4 regions of the Staphylococcus casei genome follow, and region 2 is predicted to be linked to each of the others. Evidence: riboswitches for the same ligand, from Rfam matches in the RefSeq annotation. Region 2 holds a riboswitch; each other region holds the start of a gene.
What was found. A riboswitch is a leader RNA that binds a small molecule or an ion and turns the genes downstream of it on or off. The one in region 2 is predicted to bind thiamine pyrophosphate.

Region 1 (4,621 bases), 850 kb from region 2:
TTGTGATTGCTCATTATTTTTCTCTCCTTCAACCTATGTTCTTGCCTTGACAAAATATAGCAGCGGACCATAGTGATTTTCGTGTGTCGCACACTTAAAATATATTAGCACACTGTCAGTCTTTTTTCAATTGATTTTTATATCTTTCTATTATATCTTTATCCTTATCGGTTAAGGTATAAGATTCTAATAGATCAGGACGTTTTTCAAATGTGCGTAAGATTTTTTGTTCGTGACGCCATGTTTCGATGTGTGCATGATTACCAGATAGCAATACATCAGGTACACCCATATCTTTATAACTACGTGGACGTGTATACTGAGGAAACTCTAGTAGTCCATCTTGAAATGAGTCATCTTCATGGGATTGCTGATTACCTAAAACGCCCGGTAATAGTCTAACTACAGCATCTGTCATGACCATTGCCGGTAACTCACCACCTGTGAGTACATAATCTCCCATTGATATTTCATCAGTAACCAGATGTTCTCTTATTCTTTCATCGTAACCCTCATAATGTCCACAAATAAATACCAAATGCTCTGATTCGCTCAACTCTTGTGCGATTTGTTGATTAAACGGTCGTCCTTGAGGACACATTAAGATGACGCGTGTGTCCTCTGTTTGTTCAATGCTATCCATAGCATTGAATATAGGCTCCGGCTTCAATACCATCCCTTGTCCTCCACCAAATGGATAATCATCTACTTGGTTATGTTTATTCTCAGCAAAATGTCTAAAGTTCACTGTATTAACGTCTAACATTCCTTTTTCTTGAGCACGTTTTAAAATAGAATGATTTAGCACACCATCAAACATCTCTGGAAAAAGTGTTAAATAATCAATTTTCATTAATCTAATAACCCTTCCATAGGTGTGATTTTTATACTTCTACCTTCAACATCAATATCTTTGACGACATCTGCAATATAGGGAATAAGATATTCCTTATCACCTTTGACAACCCATACATCATTTGCACCGGTTTCAAATATTTCTGTTACCCGACCAATCGGCGTATCCTCATCGTCAAAGACTGTACACCCAATAATATCTGAATAAAAATACTCATGCTCACCCAATTCAATTTCCTCATGATCACGTTCTTGCACTATCGTTTCACCTTTTAAATATTCAATATCATTGATATTATTAATGCCTTCAAAAGTGAGCATATGTAACCCTTTATGCATACGATACGAAGCAATTTTAAATTCAAGCGGTTCTTTTCCTTCACGTTCAATTTGCACGACTTCACCAGGTTGAAAACGCGTTTCTGTAAAGTCAGAATCTGATTTAATTTTAATTTCACCTTTGACGCCATGTGTATTAACGATTTTTCCTACTTCAACTTTCATATATGTTCCTCCGATAAAATATATATCCTAGGTGTCCCTAATTTTTATGTATGTTTTATTTTTTACGCTACTCATTATAACATGGATAAATCCATCTTAGTTATCAATCAACGTTGGAAATTATAAATTTAAGACAAGAACAAGCGATTAAGTGTGTGCCTTGCTTTCAATACCATTTCTAATATTAAATGCATCATTTTTAGCATTTAAAAAAAGAGCACCTGAGTCGGTACTCTTACAAATGATATATTTGTGACATAAGTTTAAGCTTATTTTTGGTCGTCGAATTTCTTCAAGATACCTTCTTTTGATAAGATATTGTGTACAGTATCTGTAGGTTTAGCTCCATCTTTTAACCATTTAAGTGCTAATTCTTCGTCGATTTTAACTTCTGGTGCATTCACACTGTTAGGGTTATAAGTACCGATTTGTTGGATGTTACGACCATCACGTGGCGCACGAGCATCTGCTGCTACGATACGATAGAATGGATTTCTTTTAGAACCTAAACGTGTTAAACGTAATTTAACTGCCATTTATTTTCTCTCCTTTGTATGTTCATAATTTTTATTTTCTACAAGAGATAATAATAACAGTACTTCCTACATTTGTAAAGAGTTTCTTCTTGACCTTTTTCAAAAATTATCGTCAAGCCCTTATTAAACAGCAATATGAAAGCTTTTATGTCATTTTACTAAAGTGCATACGATAAACAATCCAAGTGAAATGTAATTTACTTATAACATCATTATGGTCTTTCTCCTAGCTTCCATCTAACGCATCACTTTCCTGTGTGTCTTCAAGAGCACCACTTGACATCTGAATATATAAAATATACATTGAAGATAAATTAAATAATAATAGCACTAGGGGTGTTTTAAACTGAGATGAGTTCTACTCAAACCCTTTGAACCTGATCTAGCTAAATCTAGCGGAGGAAAGTGTGAATGATTTCGTATTTTTTAGAGACAACGCTTCTACTATTAATATACTGTTATTTTTTCATACACAACTTTCTATAGTGAAGGTTGTGTTTTTTTATTTAGTAAACATCTGAATAGGAGTGATTTATATGAATAAAACAGTACTAGTAACTGGCAGTAGTAGAGGTTTAGGTGCAGTTATTGTTAAAACATTATCTCAACAAGGATATAACGTTATTATTAATTATTTTCAAAATAAAGTACTGGCTGAGCAACTAGTAACTGAGCTTGGCGAACATCAGGCGATAGCTATTCAAGCTGACGTTACAAATAGAAACGATGTCGACAAATTAATAGTACAAGCTACAGAACGTTTTGGTCATATCGATGCGGTAGTTAATAATGCATTAGTTGGGTTCAAGTTTGATCCTACGCAGCAAAAATCTTTCAAAGACTTATCTTGGGATGATTATCAGCAACAACTCAATGGCACTTTAAAATCAGCATTTAACGTCACTCAAAGTGTATTACCTCAATTTTTAGAAAGACAATCTGGTGCCATTATTTCTATTGGTACTAATTTATATCAAAATCCTGTGGTACCTTATCATGAATATACAACAGCAAAAGCTGGCCTTATCGGGTTAACACGTAACATTGCAGCAGAATTAGGTCAGTTTGGCATTACAGCTAATGTTGTATCAGGCGGCTTATTAAAAACCACAGATGCCAGTGCTGCCACAACTGCCGAAGTATTTGATCTGATTGCACAGACAACACCTTTGAAAAAAGTTACTGCTCTACAAGATGTTGCCAATATGGTGGCCTATTTAGTATCTGATCAAGCAAAAGGTATAACAGGACAGAACTATACCATTGATGGCGGTTTAACGATGAATTAATAATTTGAAATTTGGAGGCATCTCGTAATGACTATAGATTCTAAGAAACATCTCAATATTGGTATATTAATATATGCTTGTGGTCATCACCAAGCTGCTTGGTTAATGCCTGATTCAAGCGTTGAACGTGTAGGAGATATATCCTATTATCAAGAGCTAGCACAAATATCTGAGCAAGGCTTATTTGATGCTGTGTTCTTTGCAGACAATCATTCATTCCCAGCAAAGTCTCAAAGCGATATGCCAGCATTTTGGTTCGACCCTATAGTAAGTTTAACTGCAATTTCCCAAGTAACTCATCACATTGGCTTAGTAGCCACCATTTCCAGTACATTTTCTAATCCTTTTACAGCATCTCGTCAACTCTTAAGTTTAGACCATGTTACTCAAGGCCGTGTAGGTTGGAACCTTGTCACTTCAATGACTGATTTAGAAGCTTTTAATCATAATATGCCAGCACTTCCACCTCGCAAGGAAAGATATGCAAAAGCTCATGAATTTGCTCAACTAATGAATAAGCTATTTAGCTCTTGGGACCCTAATGATTTTTCACATAACCGTAAAGACAATCATTTAATTCATTCATCACATATACATCCTTTCAATCACGAAGGAAAGTACTTTAATGTAAAAGGTCCATCTACTACACCTCGTAGCCCTCAAGGCAAACCAGTAGCAATGCAAGCGGGTGCATCGAGCCAAGGTATAGCACTAGCTGCCAAATATGCTGATGCTGTTTATGCTGTTGCATGGAATTTAAAACAAGCAAAGGCCTTTCGCCAAAAACTAGACGAACAGTTACTGAGTGAAGATCCAAACAGGCAACATATTAAGGTCTTCCCTGGTTTAGTTACATATGTAGGTGAGACATATGAAGCAGCATATGCAAAAAAACAAAAATTAGACGAAGCGCTACCAGTTGAAACTGCATTAAAGCAATTGAGCTTTTTCATACAACAAGATTGCCATAACTGGGAATTAGATAAACCTGTCCCACCATTACCTCCGGTTGAATCGTTTACAGGCCCTGTAGGTCGTTATGAGACCGTACTTGAAATCATCCAAGACAAGAATCCTACGTTAAGAGAACTGCTAGGTTATCTTAGCGCTGGTGGTGGACATTTAACTTTAATTGGCACACCCAAAGACATTGTAGACACTATGGAACTGTGGATGGATTGTGGCGTGGCTGATGGTTTTAATTTGATGCCCCCTGTACTTCCAAATAGTTTGGAAGATTTTGTAAATCTGATTATTCCTGAGATGCAAAAAAGAGATTTATTTAGATCCTCCTACGATGGTACAACTTTCCGCGAACATCTTGGCCTAATGTAATATATCATTACATATCATATTCAATAAAAAAGGGTAGTTTCCATTTTTAGGAAACCACCCTTTTTTTATTTGATTTTCTAGCTAGCAACTCATTTATAGCAA
Region 2 (4,621 bases):
TTGCTTGATCTTTTTGAGAGGGTAAGAAACTAGCTAACACGCCGCCTAATAAACAGCCAGCCCCCGTGACTTTAGTAAGCATTGGAGAACCATTTGTAATTTTTATAATTTGGTTATCTTGTATAATGACATCTTCTTTACCCGTAACGACTATGGCTGTTTTTAAATGCTCATGTGCCATTTTCGCAATTTCAACAGAATTTAATGTCACATCACCATCTGTCCCTTTCATAGTTGTATCATTGTTTACTAAGGTTAAAATTTCAGATGCATTACCTTTAATTATCGCAATATCGACTTCTTGTAAAAAACGATGACAAAATGCTTTGCGATATTGTGAAGCGCCTACTGCAACTGGGTCGAAAACCACGGGAGTACCCACTTTATTCGCAGTCTTTGCAATAGTCATAATGTCTGCTTCTTTCGCTTTTGTGAGTGTGCCGATATTTATTAATAATGCATGCGCTGCATTTAACATATCGGTAGCCTCTTCTGGTGCTTCACTCATTGCAGGACTCGCACCTAAACTTAATAAACCATTTGCAGTAAAATTTTTAACTACATCATTAGTATAGCAAATCACTAACGGCTGATTAGCTCTTAGTATTTCTAAATTATTCGTCATCTAAACCGACCTCTTTCATATACGCAAAATGGTTTACTGGCCCTCTTCCTTGACCAATTTCAGGAGTATATTTAATACTTAATGAGATAAATTGTTTAGCTTTGTTTACAGCATCATACACCGATTTACCTTTAGCTAACTCAGCAGTAATCACTGCTGAAAATGTGCAACCAGTACCATGCGTATGTTGTGTTTCATAACGCGGTGACTCAAACGTGAATACATCTTCTTTGGTAAATAAATAATCTTTTGCTGTATCAAGGTTTTCTGAATGACCACCTTTAATGACCACACCTTTACTACCAATATCGTTAATAAATATATTCCCAGCCTTATAAATTGAAGCTTCATCCGTTATCTTCAATCCTGTAATCTCTTCAGCTTCCGGTAAGTTTGGCGTAGCAACTTTTGCATAAGGTAATAAAATATTTTGTAAGTCTGATTTGGCATCATCATCCATTAAAGCATCACCACTTTTAGCTAACATCACTGGATCTATTACATATGGAATGTCAGGATATTTTTTTAAATATAATTGAATTAATTCCATCATTTCTTTAGATGCAATCATACCCGTTTTTAAAGCTTGAGGTAATTCATCATCATATACGCTTTCAAGTTGTTCAGACAACCAGCTTGTTTCCAGATTGTGAATGTGTTGGACACCTTTTGTATTTTGGGCCACAATACTTGTAATCGCTGCCATACCGTAGACACCACAAGCATGAAATGACTTTAAGTCTGCCATTACGCCAGCACCTCCAGTTGGATCTGTTCCAGCGATAGTTAATGCAATTTTAGGTTTATTCATTATTATCTCCTCCATAAGACCAAACTTCTTCAGTAACTGACATATTAAAGAAATTACGTTCATGTACTGTACTCTGTAAAAAACAGTCTTTAATCGCATGTTTTTCTTGATTAGTACAATTTTGAGTTAACTTATCCATTAAATTATCAAAAACATGTACAAGTTCATCCATTTCTGTACTGTAAAAGACAAACCATTCTTTCAATAATGCATCGTTATTAAGCAATTCATCTTGCAAAGCTTGTTTAGCAATGACTTGATAGACATACGGACAAGGTGCCATTGCTGCAATTGTATATGCCGCATTTTCTTTTGCATAAGCATTAAAATACATATGTTTTATATAATGATCACCACTTGGCGGCCATACTTTCTCTTTTACAATTTCATTATAAGGCTCGTTAACAAAATCAGCTAATATTTCATGTGCTTCTACTTCCCCATCTACAATAAACTGAATTTGTTCCACTAAAAATTGGACATCTTCCAATTCCTGCATTTTTGGTATAAGTAACGCATAAATATTTGCAAATTCTTTTAAATATGAGGCATCTGCCCTTAGGTAATACTTAATTACAGCTTTAGATAAATTACCTTTTAGCATACCCTGGATGAACGGATCTTTATAAATAGCTTCTATGATTGGTTGTGACGCTTGTTTTAACTCACTTGAAAATAACACTGTTAGTCCTCCTGATAATAAAAAAACTACAAACCCAAGTAGGGATGTAGTTAATCGATAGGAAAATTAAGTAATTAAACTATGAATTAAACTACTTTCCTACGTTGGTATTAACCAAATCAGGTTGTAAGGGTCTGAATAAATTCATCTCAGCACAAAGGCTCCCCTAGTAGTAATTTTATAAATTTTATATTTATTTAAACATAACAAAATGTATTAAATAATGCAAAAAAATGCGTTTCATACAAAAAAGCATCTCTATCGCTATAATAGAGATGCTTGCTTTAATATTAAAACATTGATTCAAAGATACTACTTGAAATTATGCAGTAACCCATTGTGATGCACCAGCTGAGTTGTATAAATCTACTGCTGCTTGGTCTTGTACTGATTCTGGTGCTTCAGTTGGTGATACACCTTTATATTCTGCAGGTGCTACTGAATCCCATGTACTTTGTAAGAATTGGTATTTACCTGCTGCACCTGATGAAGGGTTTACAGCTTTAAGGTCGCCACCTGATTCACGTTGAGCGATTTGTTGTAAATGAGCGTTAACATTTACTGATGATCCTTCAGAAGCTTCATTTGATGATTCACTTGAAGTTTGAGCTGAAGTTGACTCTTGTTGTGGTTGTTGCGTTTGTTCAGTTTGTGGTGCCGCTTCTTGTTGTGGTTGTTCTGTTTGTTGAGCTTGTTCACTGTTATCTGCAGATTGTTCTACTGAACCATTAACATCTCCACCATAGCTCCAGCTAAAGTTTTGACCGTCTGATTCAAAGTGATAATCAACACCATTTAAATTAAAATTATAGTTATATGAACCTTCTTGAACAGGAGATTCATTTAATTGACTTGAATTTGATTGCGCTAGTTGTGCTAACTGCGCTTTATCGATACCTTGTTCTGAAGCATCTGCTGTATTTCCTGCTGATGCTGCTCCTGTAACTCCTAGACCTACTGCTAATGTTGATGCAATAATTGTTTTTTTCATTTCCAAAAAGTCCTCCTATAAGGTAATTAGTTTTATGATTAATTTGCTAGTTACAACTATAACATTCAAAAATATGTAGTAGGTTACAGAGACATAAAAAAAACAAGAGTTTTTTTACATGAAAATTACATGGTAAATGTGTATATTTTTATCAAACTTATAATTTAAACTTCATCATAATGCCATTTAAATACTAAATTAGCGCATCACATCGTGTAATAAATTTGTAATTTATCAGATTATTCAGTCTAATAATGTTGCTTTTTCAGTATGCTTAGCATTTTTACAACTATATTTTCACTTTTTCCTCAAGCAACATCAATAGAGTTACCAAGGAAGTGTTGCATTCAATAAAATAGCTATCTCTCTTATTTGTATTTTAAGAGAGATAGCCAGAAAGAAGTATAATTGATAGTAGGATTTGATGTATATTAATTTGGATGGATTATATTTGGGATAGTTATAATGTGGGAGTATTATACAGTTTCATATATATCGGTTTCTTGTACAGTTATTTCATCTAATGACTCATGGTTGGGTTCTAGTTGGAATGGCTCAAATACCGCTTCTGTTTCAACTTTTGATTGTGGAGACATAAATTTGATAGTTTCAATATAAATTTCTGATACAAAGTGCGTCTGTCCTTCTTTTGTAAATTTACGTGATTGCATTTGTCCTGTAATACCTACCAGTGAACCTTGATTAATATATTTTTCAATATTACTGGCTATCTTTCCAAATGCTTTACAGTATAAATAGTCACAAATTGTATTTTGATGCTTATCTTTATAGTTTCTAGTAACTGCTACACAAAATGTAGCTAATTTACTGCCCTCCTTTTCAAATATTTTTGGAGCTTTCGTAAGTCGTCCTACAACGACGATATTATTTATCATGTGTCACCTCCTTCATATTCTAATCATATTTAATTTTGATTTTAGAGTCAAAATACACTTTCAACTTTTTCAAAAGTAAAATCTCACAGTTTTCTACAATTATTTCCTTTCTGTTTTAAAACTACGTTATAATGATTATATAAATAAAGGAATTGTAGAATTTAAATTTACTAATTGGATGTGAAGACGATGAAAACATTTAAAGCCGTTCGATTTCAAATCGTATCAGAAAGTGGTGGAGTGACTGAATACGAATTAGATGATGGGGTCATTATAAATAAAGAAAATAGTGGCACTGGCTGGTTACTTGAAATCGTCATTTCAGACTTCCATTATGAAACTATGAAGCAATACATGGAAGATGAGACTTTACTTGATATACGTGTAGTTATTACACGTCCAGCGAATGATCCAGCGCTCTTTGATGCAACAATAAAAAATATTAGTCGCCTTGAACATTCAATTTCTGTAGTTTTTGAATGTCATATTTATACGCTTAGACAAGTATATGCTGAAAGTTTATTAGAACAGTTGATAGACGAAGGCCTAACTGGAGAAGACTTAAAAAAATCATTTAATCGAATGATGCAATCTAAACCAAGGCTCAAGGATGAAA
Region 3 (4,621 bases), 1.0 Mb from region 2:
TTCCCAATCACCAGAAACAAATAATGCGTTTCTATTATTAAATTCAATCAATGTAAAGAATAAGAGAATTGCTCCACAGCATAATTCTACATATGCAGATTTAAGCCATTTAGGTTTCTTCATCCAATTTGGTACATCATCTTCTTGAATATCAATAATGTCTTTCCATTTTTTAATGAATTTATCCTTTTTATCCCTAGCTTTTTGAATATCTACACTTCTACGTGTTTTACGTGTAAATTCTGTTGTTTTGTCTTGTAAATCTTTCCAATATTCTTTTGTTTGAGTAGTTACTGCACCTTTACTCGTTCTAGATAATTCCGGTTCTTCTTCGCCGAGTTCTTGTTTCGTTAATGGTAATGATCTTCTTAGGAATAAGAAGTTCCAAATTGACATTTGTCCAAGTAACCACATAATTATGAAAAACGTGTTAACACTTAGAATATCAATTGGTACAATTTGATCACTATCTATTCTTCCATATAACACAATTTGTGTTAATAAATAACTTATGCCATAAGTGAAAATAATCCATAAATAATGATATTTTCTATGGTCCGTATTTAATTCATCTTTATAAACAATGTAACCTATATGCACCGCAAAAGGTATCACAAAAATAACAGCAAAAAAGCTATAAACTTGTGTCATGAGTATAAGCGTTATAATGAAGAACAGAATACCAATAACTAAAAAGAAAATTGAAATATCATAGTCATATCTCGTTGTTCTAAATAGCGTGAAGCCAATAAGTATTAACGCAACACCAAACAAAAGAATCAAGATTGCGCTTACTACAGGAAAGTTCCCTATATAATTACTCATCACCCTAATAATTTCACTGAAAAACGCGTTTATAAAATCCCACACATTATGAATATGTAATTCAATCTTACCTTTACCATTTAACTTGTGAATTAAAGGTAAATTAATTAAAATGATGAGACTTGTGAAAAGCGAAACGATGCCTATAATATAACTATACAGTATCTCAGCGTGTTTCTTAAAAAAAGACATACCATTCACCTCAAAGTTATTATATATGAACATTTTGTTCTTGTCTTTAATAATCTAATAAATAAGTCTATAGTATGATATAAAATAGTTGTATAGTCAAAATTCCACATAATTTATACTATTAAACAATTATTTCATAAAAAGTATAAAAACGCATGGGCTATATACAATTTATAGTTATTCATTTCTTTGTTTTTGTTTAATGATTCAATTCCGTGGTATACAATCAATATATTCTACTTAAAAATTAAGGAGTGTTGTACTTATGAGTAAAGAAGAATTAAATAAACAAGCAGCTGAAAAAGCTAAAGCGGCTGAAGATAAATTAAAAGATCAACAATCATCATCAAATGATGGTGAGGAAGAAACTAAAAAAAATATCCAAGACACATTGGATTAAGACAATAGACGATTCACTTTGAGTAAGCCAAACTACTTCGGCTTACTTTTTTAATACGCTTCCCTACCTTAGTTTAGCAATATACTTCGCTACTTTCTATATGCTCTTTATAAACTCGCTTCCTCTATTGATTAACCAGCTTATTATTCCCCATTATTAAATTGAGACCTTGACAGAACTGGCGAAAAATCATACATTATAGTTAAATTTAAATATAATATTCGCACTAGGGGTGTTTAGTGACTGAGATGAGGTATACCCTCAAACCCTTTGAACCTGATCTAGATTAAACTAGCGTAGGAAAGTGTATTGCGATACCTTTTTCTTTGATTGGTATCCCTATGCCACTATTTAAACGCGCAACTTTCTAGAAGGTTGTGCGTTTTTTATATAGGAGGAAACGATCATGACAAAAGGTTTAAAGCTTTCTGAAATACTCGTAACTGTATTAATTGCAGTTGTTTTCGCAGTGATATACAACATTTGGAATTTCGTCTATAAAGCTGTACAAATTACCGGACTACATTTTGAAGAATTGACGTATGGCGCATGGTTTATGGCAGCTGTCGTTGCTTATCTTATTATCCCTAAAGCTGGTATTGCTATTTTAGCTGAATTTGCTGCAGGGGCTGGCGAAACTATAATAATGGGCCGTTTTGATATAGCTACTATAATTTATGCCTTATTACAAGGTTTAGCCTGTGAAATTATATTTGCAATTTTTAAATATAAATCTCGTACTGTTATGGTTGCCATGTTAGCTGGACTTTTAGCTGCAGTAGCTACATTACCGATTGACTTCGCTTATGGTTATCTTTCAGAAATTGCTGGATGGAACCTCGCATTATACATCGGGTTTAGACTTATAAGTGGCATCGTTGTTGCTGGACTTTTATCTTATTATATCGTAAAAGCCTTGGATCAAACTGGTGTAACTAAATTGTTTAGACCAGCAAGTCAAAGCGATTACGACAACTTATAAGGAGCAATTTCGTTGATAGTAACAAAAAATTTACGTCTAAAATATCCAAATGCACAGCATAAAATATTTGATAATTTAAGTATCAATATAAATGATAAAGAAAAAGTATTACTTTTAGGACCTTCTGGTTCTGGAAAAAGTACGTTATTGAATGTCTTAAGTGGTATTGTGCCTAATCTTATTGATTTGCCAATGAAATATGATGAATTACACATTAACCATAACTGCGGCGTTATTTTTCAAGATCCGGACAGTCAATTTTGTATGCCTAAAGTTTATGAAGAATTAGCTTTTGTATTAGAAAATTTAAATGTCCCTCGTGATAATATGGACGAAAAAATTAAAGCAGCACTTACAGCAGTAGGACTTAATGTAGATAAAGATCAATACATTAACCAATTAAGTGGTGGTATGAAACAAAAACTTGCAATTGCAGAAACGCTTTTGCAACAAGCAGACACTTTATTTTTAGATGAACCCACAGCTATGTTAGATGTAGAAGCAACTGCTGATTTATGGCAAAAAATCAAGGCCTTGTGGGAAGATCAAACTGTACTCATTGTAGAACATAAAGTGGAACATATATGGCAACATATAGATCGTGTGCTTTTGTTTAATTACAACGGGGAAATCATAGCGGACGAATCTCCAACAAAGATGCTAAGCGACTATGAGCACCTATTAACAGAATATGGCGTATGGCATCCAAATGCTTGGCAATACGCCCCTAAACCCTCTTCATGTCCAAATACGGCGATGTTACCAACAAATAGTAACTTTAAATTCAAACAAGTTACAGTCAAAAGAGGTAAACGTAAACTTTTACGTATTTCAGAACACATCATCAACACTGGTGATTGGATTACTATTACTGGACCAAACGGCAGCGGTAAAACTACATTATTAGAATCGATGATGCAACTAATTAAATATGAAGGAAAAATGTATATTAATGATCACACTTTGTCTAAAATCAAAGATGCAGCAAAACACATGTATTTAGTGTATCAAAATCCAGAATTACAATTTATAACACATTCTGTTTTCGAAGAAATTTTCATTCAATATAAAAAACATTCTATTTCTAAAAACGATGCTATGCAAGAGACTGTAGAAATGCTCAAAACGTTAAATTTAGAAAATGTACAATCACAACATCCATATGAATTATCAATGGGACAAAAACGAAGGTTAAGTGTGGCTATTGCATTGAGCTCATCTTCTAAGTTTATTTTATTAGATGAACCAACTTTCGGGCTAGACAGTCATAATACGTTTAACCTTATTAAGTTATTTCAAAAATGCATCCAACATGGACAAACTATTATTATGGTAACGCATGACTCAGAGCTTATTTCTAGGTATCCAACCCATAGACTACATGTGGATCAACATCAATTATATGAATTAAAGGGTGGTACTCATGTTTGAAATGTGGAAAAAGCACTATTCTTTTATAGATGATGTTAATATCATCACGAAACTTATAATTGCAGTACTATTATTTGTCTTTGTTATTTTTATTCATCAATTTGATTATATGATTTATTTAACATTGTTCATGCTCGTCTTTTTATTACTTTTTAATGGTTTGAAACTCAAAATAACCTTAGCCTTTGTGTTTTTTACTGTTATATTTAGTTTGATATCAGCATTATTCATGATTTTTTATGGTTCCGGGACACACATGATTTTCCAATTAGGCTTTATAAAGATCACTACGGAAAGTTTATATCGAGGCTTACATTTAGCTATGCGTACGTCAACTGTATCATTTTTTGGTATTTTAATTGCTTTTACTTCTCAAATCGTGATGATTTTTTACAGTCTCATGCAGCATTTGAAAGTTAAACCGAAGATAGCTTATGCTTTTATGGCGGCTATAAGAATGGTTCCATTGATGTTTACATCCTTAGTCCAACTTAGACGCTCATTAAAAATGCGTTATCAAATGATTGATAAATCAAACTATACAGGTTTTAAACGTATTAAACATATCGTTATTCCGTTACTAAGCCAAAATATTAGAAAAGCACATCAACTGTCGGTTGCTATGGAAAAAAAAGGATTCAAAGATGGACCTAGAACCTACTATTATAATACTTCTTTCTCATATAAAGATATTATACTCATAGTAGCTGTCGGTGCTATCATACTTCTCACTTATTTATTAGCACACTTCATACCTATAACAGGTATTGAAGATGTACGCCTGACAAGTA
Region 4 (4,621 bases), 730 kb from region 2:
GTTTGTCCCCTTCTTTAGCTTTTTTATTCATTTCTTTATGTTCAGCCACGTGAGATGGTCTGGATACCCAAGCTTGGAAGTGTTGCTTTTCTTGCCATTTACTGACAATAACGTACTCGACTTCATCACCTTTGGATTTTGTCCATACCTCTGCATCGATTAAACCGTCAACATCCACTAATTCATTGGCATTTTTTTTGACTTTATCATACAGCTTTTGTTCGTTTTCTTTAGTTGTTGAAAATGCTACTTCAGTAATAAACATGATGGACCTCCTTAAAAAATTAAATATGATATTTATGCTATCACTTTTAAAATTTTTTCTCTAGCGAAATTTTTAAAGCATTTGATTTTTATTTTTAACGTGTTATAACTAGTTCTTGTAAAAACTAAAAACAGTATGACGATATATTATTTTTGAAAATCTACTTAAAAAGGACGATTAAATTGACTGAAGCTGTATTAGGCATCGATATAGGCACGAGCTCTGTAAAAGCAATCGCAGTAACTAGAAATGGTGAAGTAATAAAAACAATAAGTGAATCTTTAAAAATAATACAACATCAATCTGGGTTTAATGAACAATGTCCAAACGATTGGTTTGAAGCTACTCAAAGTTGTATTAAACAATTATTAAGCACACATGAAATGCAGCATATTGATGTTAAGGGACTATCGTTATCGGGACAAATGCATAGTTTAGTTATATTAGACCATGCGCATCAACCGATACGTGATGCCATTTTATGGAATGACACTAGGTCAACCATACAGTGCGAACAAATTAAAAAGGAATTAGGAGAATATGTATTATCAAACCCTGTGTTAGAAGGATTTACCTTAACCAAATTATTATGGATTAAAGATAATGAACCACATAATTGGGAGAAGATAAAGGTCTTTTTACTCCCTAAAGATTATGTGCGTTTCAAATTAACTGGAAAAATAAATATGGAATACTCTGATGCATCTAGTACGTTACTGTTAAATCCTAAGGAAAAAGCATGGTCTAAAGAAATAGGGAGACGATTTGGTCTTCGTGATATATATCCAGACCTTGTCGCATCACATGATTTCGTGGGATATATCGATGCTTCTATTGCTAATAATCTAGGATTTACTAATGACGTAGCCGTCTTCGCAGGCGGGGGTGATAATGCTTGTGGTGCATTGGGAGCTGGTGTCACTCAGGTTGATGAAACATTGTGCAGTATAGGGACCTCGGGGGTTATCTTGGCATGTGAAAATGCACAAGACGCAGTATATAAACAAAATATACATTACTTTAATCATGCTATGGACCAAATGTCTTATGTTATGGGGGTTACACTGGCAGCTGGTGATAGTCTGCATTGGTTACGTAATAAAGTATTGTCAAATCTGAGCTTTGAACAAATTATAGATTTAGCAAGTCAATCACCATTAGGAAGTCGAGGGTTACTGTTTACGCCATATTTATCTGGGGAACGCACGCCTCATGGAGATGCCAGTATTAGAGGGAGTTTTATAGGTCTTAGTATGTTGCATAATAATAGCGATATAGCAAGATCAGTGATTGAGGGTATTACATTTTCGCTCTATGAATCTATCAAATACTTACGTGAAAGTGGTAAGAATATTCGACATATTGTATCGATTGGTGGAGGTTCTAAAAGTGACTTTTGGTTACAATTACAAGCGGATATCTTTGATGCAAAGATTAGTCGGCTTAAATATGAAGAAGGTCCGTGTATGGGCGCGGCGATCTTAGCTGTCTGTGGGTTGGGATGGTATAATCATTTGGAAGAAATTATTCAGAAATTCATATGTTATGAACAATCTTTTGCACCACGTCAACAATATCATCAATCGTACGTGAAATACTTTGAAGTGTACGAAGCAGTATATCGTCAAACACAACCCTTAACGCAACGCTTATTAAAATTATCTGAAGAATCAAAATGATTATAATTTGGAATTTTCTGTGGTTAGAGATATGATAAAGTTAATCTTATATTTCGGAGTAGCATTTGTCTTTTCTTAACAAAGAAACTTGAAAAGATAAAGATAATGCGTTAGATTGAATGTAATAATTCTTGCAATAAAAGTAAATGTAATTTATATAATTTAAAATTTAATAGATGCTTGACCACTGGAAGTGCCTTTTAATAAAGGCTGAGACCGAAGTAGCAACTGAGGGATTCCTTGAACCTGATCCAGCTTATACTGGCGTAGGAAAGTGGCGTTATAGACAATGTATATTCGTTAATTCAACGTTATTTTTCCAGCCGGAGAAATAACGTTTTTTTTATTATTTGAGGTGAGAAAATTGTTTGTTGCAATTACACAGTATGATTATTTGTCGAAACAAGACGCTAAACATTATCAACACATTGAACAGTATATTGATTACCTGATTGTCAGAACGCCGATGCCCACGGCCATGTTAGTGTCATGGATAACGGACCTCATACAATATGGTTTTCCTAAAGACAAAGTGATTATCCACGACAATGTTTGTGTCTTAAGACGTTGTGATTTAAAGGCAATCCATTTTAGAGAATGCGATGCACGCGTGAAACGTTTTAAATATAATCAACCGGAAATTCAAGTGAGTATGTCGACACATAGTCAAATGGCTATTAGGTATGCTGAGCAATTAAATCTAGACTTCGTATTGTTTGGTCATGTGTTCGAAACCAATTCTAAAGCTGGAAAAATGCCGAGAACAACGGCTGAAATAATTGAAGCGGTTAATAGCAAAATTCCTGTTATTGCGTTGGGTGGTATTAATCAACAAACCTTAAAGCAATTACCTAAAGGATTCAATGGCATAGCAGGTATATCTATTTTTCAGAGGAAAAGTAACACCAATATAGGTCGTCTAAAGGAGGTTTGGATTGAATATGTATGATGCCATCATTGTTGGTTCAGGTGTTATAGGAATGTCAGTGGCAAGAACAATGAGTGAATTGGGAATGCATATTGCTATTGTAGATCGTGATGTCCCAGGCATGCATGCGTCATACAAAGCAGGAGGTATGCTGGGCGCACAGAATGAATTTACGGAAGAAAGTAGTCTTTTTCATCTAGCTCAAACTTCTCAAAGCATGTTTGAAGATTTACGTAACAGTTTGTTAGATGAAGTAGGGGTAGATATTGAATATTTAAGTAGTGGCTTAATTAAAATGGCTGCAAATTTTGAAGATAACGTCAATGTCATACAACAATATCAATTTTTACACCAGTACGATCATTCAGTAAAGATGCTATCTTCTGAAGGATTGTCGCGACTTTCTAACGGCAGTATGATATCAGATGGTTTATCAGCTATACATATTCCTAATGATCATCAAATTAATGCGAATCATTATACTAAAGCACTTTTGAAATCATTAAGCCATCGTCATATCCATCGTATTTATAATACGGAAGTTCATAACATTGAGTGTCATCATCTTGGCGGTTATCGCGTTGTGACGAAAGATGAAGTGCTATTATCAGAAAAGGTAATAGTGGCAGGAGGCGCTTGGAGTGGTAAATTATTGAATAACTATATGTCACAAAATCAAGTCACTGGTATCAAAGGTGAGGCGTTACTTGTTGAACATAGTAAGTTGGATTTGAAAACCACACTCTTTATGACAAATGGTTGTTATATCATACCTAAAATGAACCAGCGTTATTTAATTGGAGCTACTAGTTACATGGATGATTTTTCAGTTGGTGTGTCAGAAAGCGGAAAGCAATGGTTGCTAACGCAAGCGATACAGTATGTGCCTAAGCTAAAAGAGAGTCAGTTATTAAAGCAATGGTCGGGGATCAGGCCATATTGTACAAATGAAGAACCTATTATGGATGAAATAGATAAAGGGTTGTTTGTCATTACTGGCCATTATCGTAATGGTATTTTACTTTCACCATACATAGGATCATTAATGGGTAGATGGATTCAAAGTGGTCATAGACCTACGCAACTCGAAGATTTTCAATTTGAAGGGAGCCAAAAAAATGAGATGTATCATAAACGGTGATCATTTTACATTTGAGAAATCATTAAATATTCAAGAATTAATACGTGAGATTGGTTTAGATGAGCAACGCGTCATAGTAGAACACAATGAGGAACTCATCAGTCAAAAACAATTTCCAACACAAATAGTTAACGACAAAGATTGTTTAGAATTACTAGAATTTGTAGGAGGCGGATAGGATGTTCAATATAGGACCATTCACATTAAATTCAAGATTATTATTAGGTACTGGAAAATTTGAAGATGAGCTCACACAAACAAAAGCAATTAATGCTTCAGAGACGGAAGTATTAACATTTGCTGTACGTCGAATGAACTTATATGACAAAAATTTACCGAATCCTTTAGCTAAAGTAGATTTAACAAAATTTACTACCTTTCCAAATACAGCAGGCGCTAAATCAGCAAAAGAAGCGGTGCGTATTGCTGAAATTGCAAATCATGCCGGCGTTTGTGACATGATTAAAGTAGAGGTTATCGGTGATGACGAAACGTTATTACCAGATCCAATAGAAACGTATGAAGCATGCAAAATATTATTAGAAAAAGGTTATATAGTATGTCCTTATATTTCGAACGATGTTGTATTGGCTAAACGTTTAGAAACA

Region 1: it holds a riboswitch for thiamine pyrophosphate, as region 2 does, so the genes downstream of both, QMO72_RS08435 (3-oxoacyl-ACP reductase) here and tenA (thiaminase II) in region 2, are expected to answer to the same signal.
Region 3: it holds a riboswitch for thiamine pyrophosphate, as region 2 does, so the genes downstream of both, QMO72_RS09240 (ECF transporter S component) here and tenA (thiaminase II) in region 2, are expected to answer to the same signal.
Region 4: it holds a riboswitch for thiamine pyrophosphate, as region 2 does, so the genes downstream of both, QMO72_RS00765 (thiamine phosphate synthase) here and tenA (thiaminase II) in region 2, are expected to answer to the same signal.

The regions. Positions count from the first base shown of each region.
Region 1 covers NZ_CP125718.1:1,744,262-1,748,882, forward strand. The annotation lists gene rplS (50S ribosomal protein L19) at 1-14, opposite strand, end outside; gene trmD (tRNA (guanosine(37)-N1)-methyltransferase TrmD) at 116-853, opposite strand; gene rimM (ribosome maturation factor RimM) at 853-1,359, opposite strand; gene rpsP (30S ribosomal protein S16) at 1,629-1,895, opposite strand; TPP riboswitch at 2,218-2,316, shown strand; gene QMO72_RS08435 (3-oxoacyl-ACP reductase) at 2,432-3,184, shown strand; gene QMO72_RS08440 (LLM class flavin-dependent oxidoreductase) at 3,212-4,519, shown strand.
Region 2 covers NZ_CP125718.1:899,182-903,802, reverse strand. The annotation lists gene thiM (hydroxyethylthiazole kinase) at 1-625, opposite strand, end outside; gene thiD (bifunctional hydroxymethylpyrimidine kinase/phosphomethylpyrimidine kinase) at 615-1,436, opposite strand; gene tenA (thiaminase II) at 1,429-2,118, opposite strand; TPP riboswitch at 2,198-2,296, opposite strand; gene QMO72_RS04170 (transglycosylase family protein) at 2,441-3,109, opposite strand; gene QMO72_RS04165 (single-stranded DNA-binding protein) at 3,586-4,005, opposite strand; gene QMO72_RS04160 (YwpF-like family protein) at 4,195-4,621, shown strand, end outside.
Region 3 covers NZ_CP125718.1:1,910,992-1,915,612, forward strand. The annotation lists gene auxA (lipoteichoic acid stability factor AuxA) at 1-1,017, opposite strand, end outside; gene graF (glycopeptide resistance-associated protein GraF) at 1,283-1,417, shown strand; TPP riboswitch at 1,636-1,737, shown strand; gene QMO72_RS09240 (ECF transporter S component) at 1,824-2,399, shown strand; gene QMO72_RS09245 (ABC transporter ATP-binding protein) at 2,412-3,830, shown strand; gene QMO72_RS09250 (energy-coupling factor transporter transmembrane component T family protein) at 3,823-4,621, shown strand, end outside.
Region 4 covers NZ_CP125718.1:173,724-178,344, forward strand. The annotation lists gene QMO72_RS00755 (antibiotic biosynthesis monooxygenase family protein) at 1-265, opposite strand, end outside; gene xylB (xylulokinase) at 448-1,944, shown strand; TPP riboswitch at 2,124-2,234, shown strand; gene QMO72_RS00765 (thiamine phosphate synthase) at 2,300-2,893, shown strand; gene QMO72_RS00770 (NAD(P)/FAD-dependent oxidoreductase) at 2,886-4,013, shown strand; gene thiS (sulfur carrier protein ThiS) at 3,991-4,191, shown strand; gene QMO72_RS00780 (thiazole synthase) at 4,193-4,621, shown strand, end outside.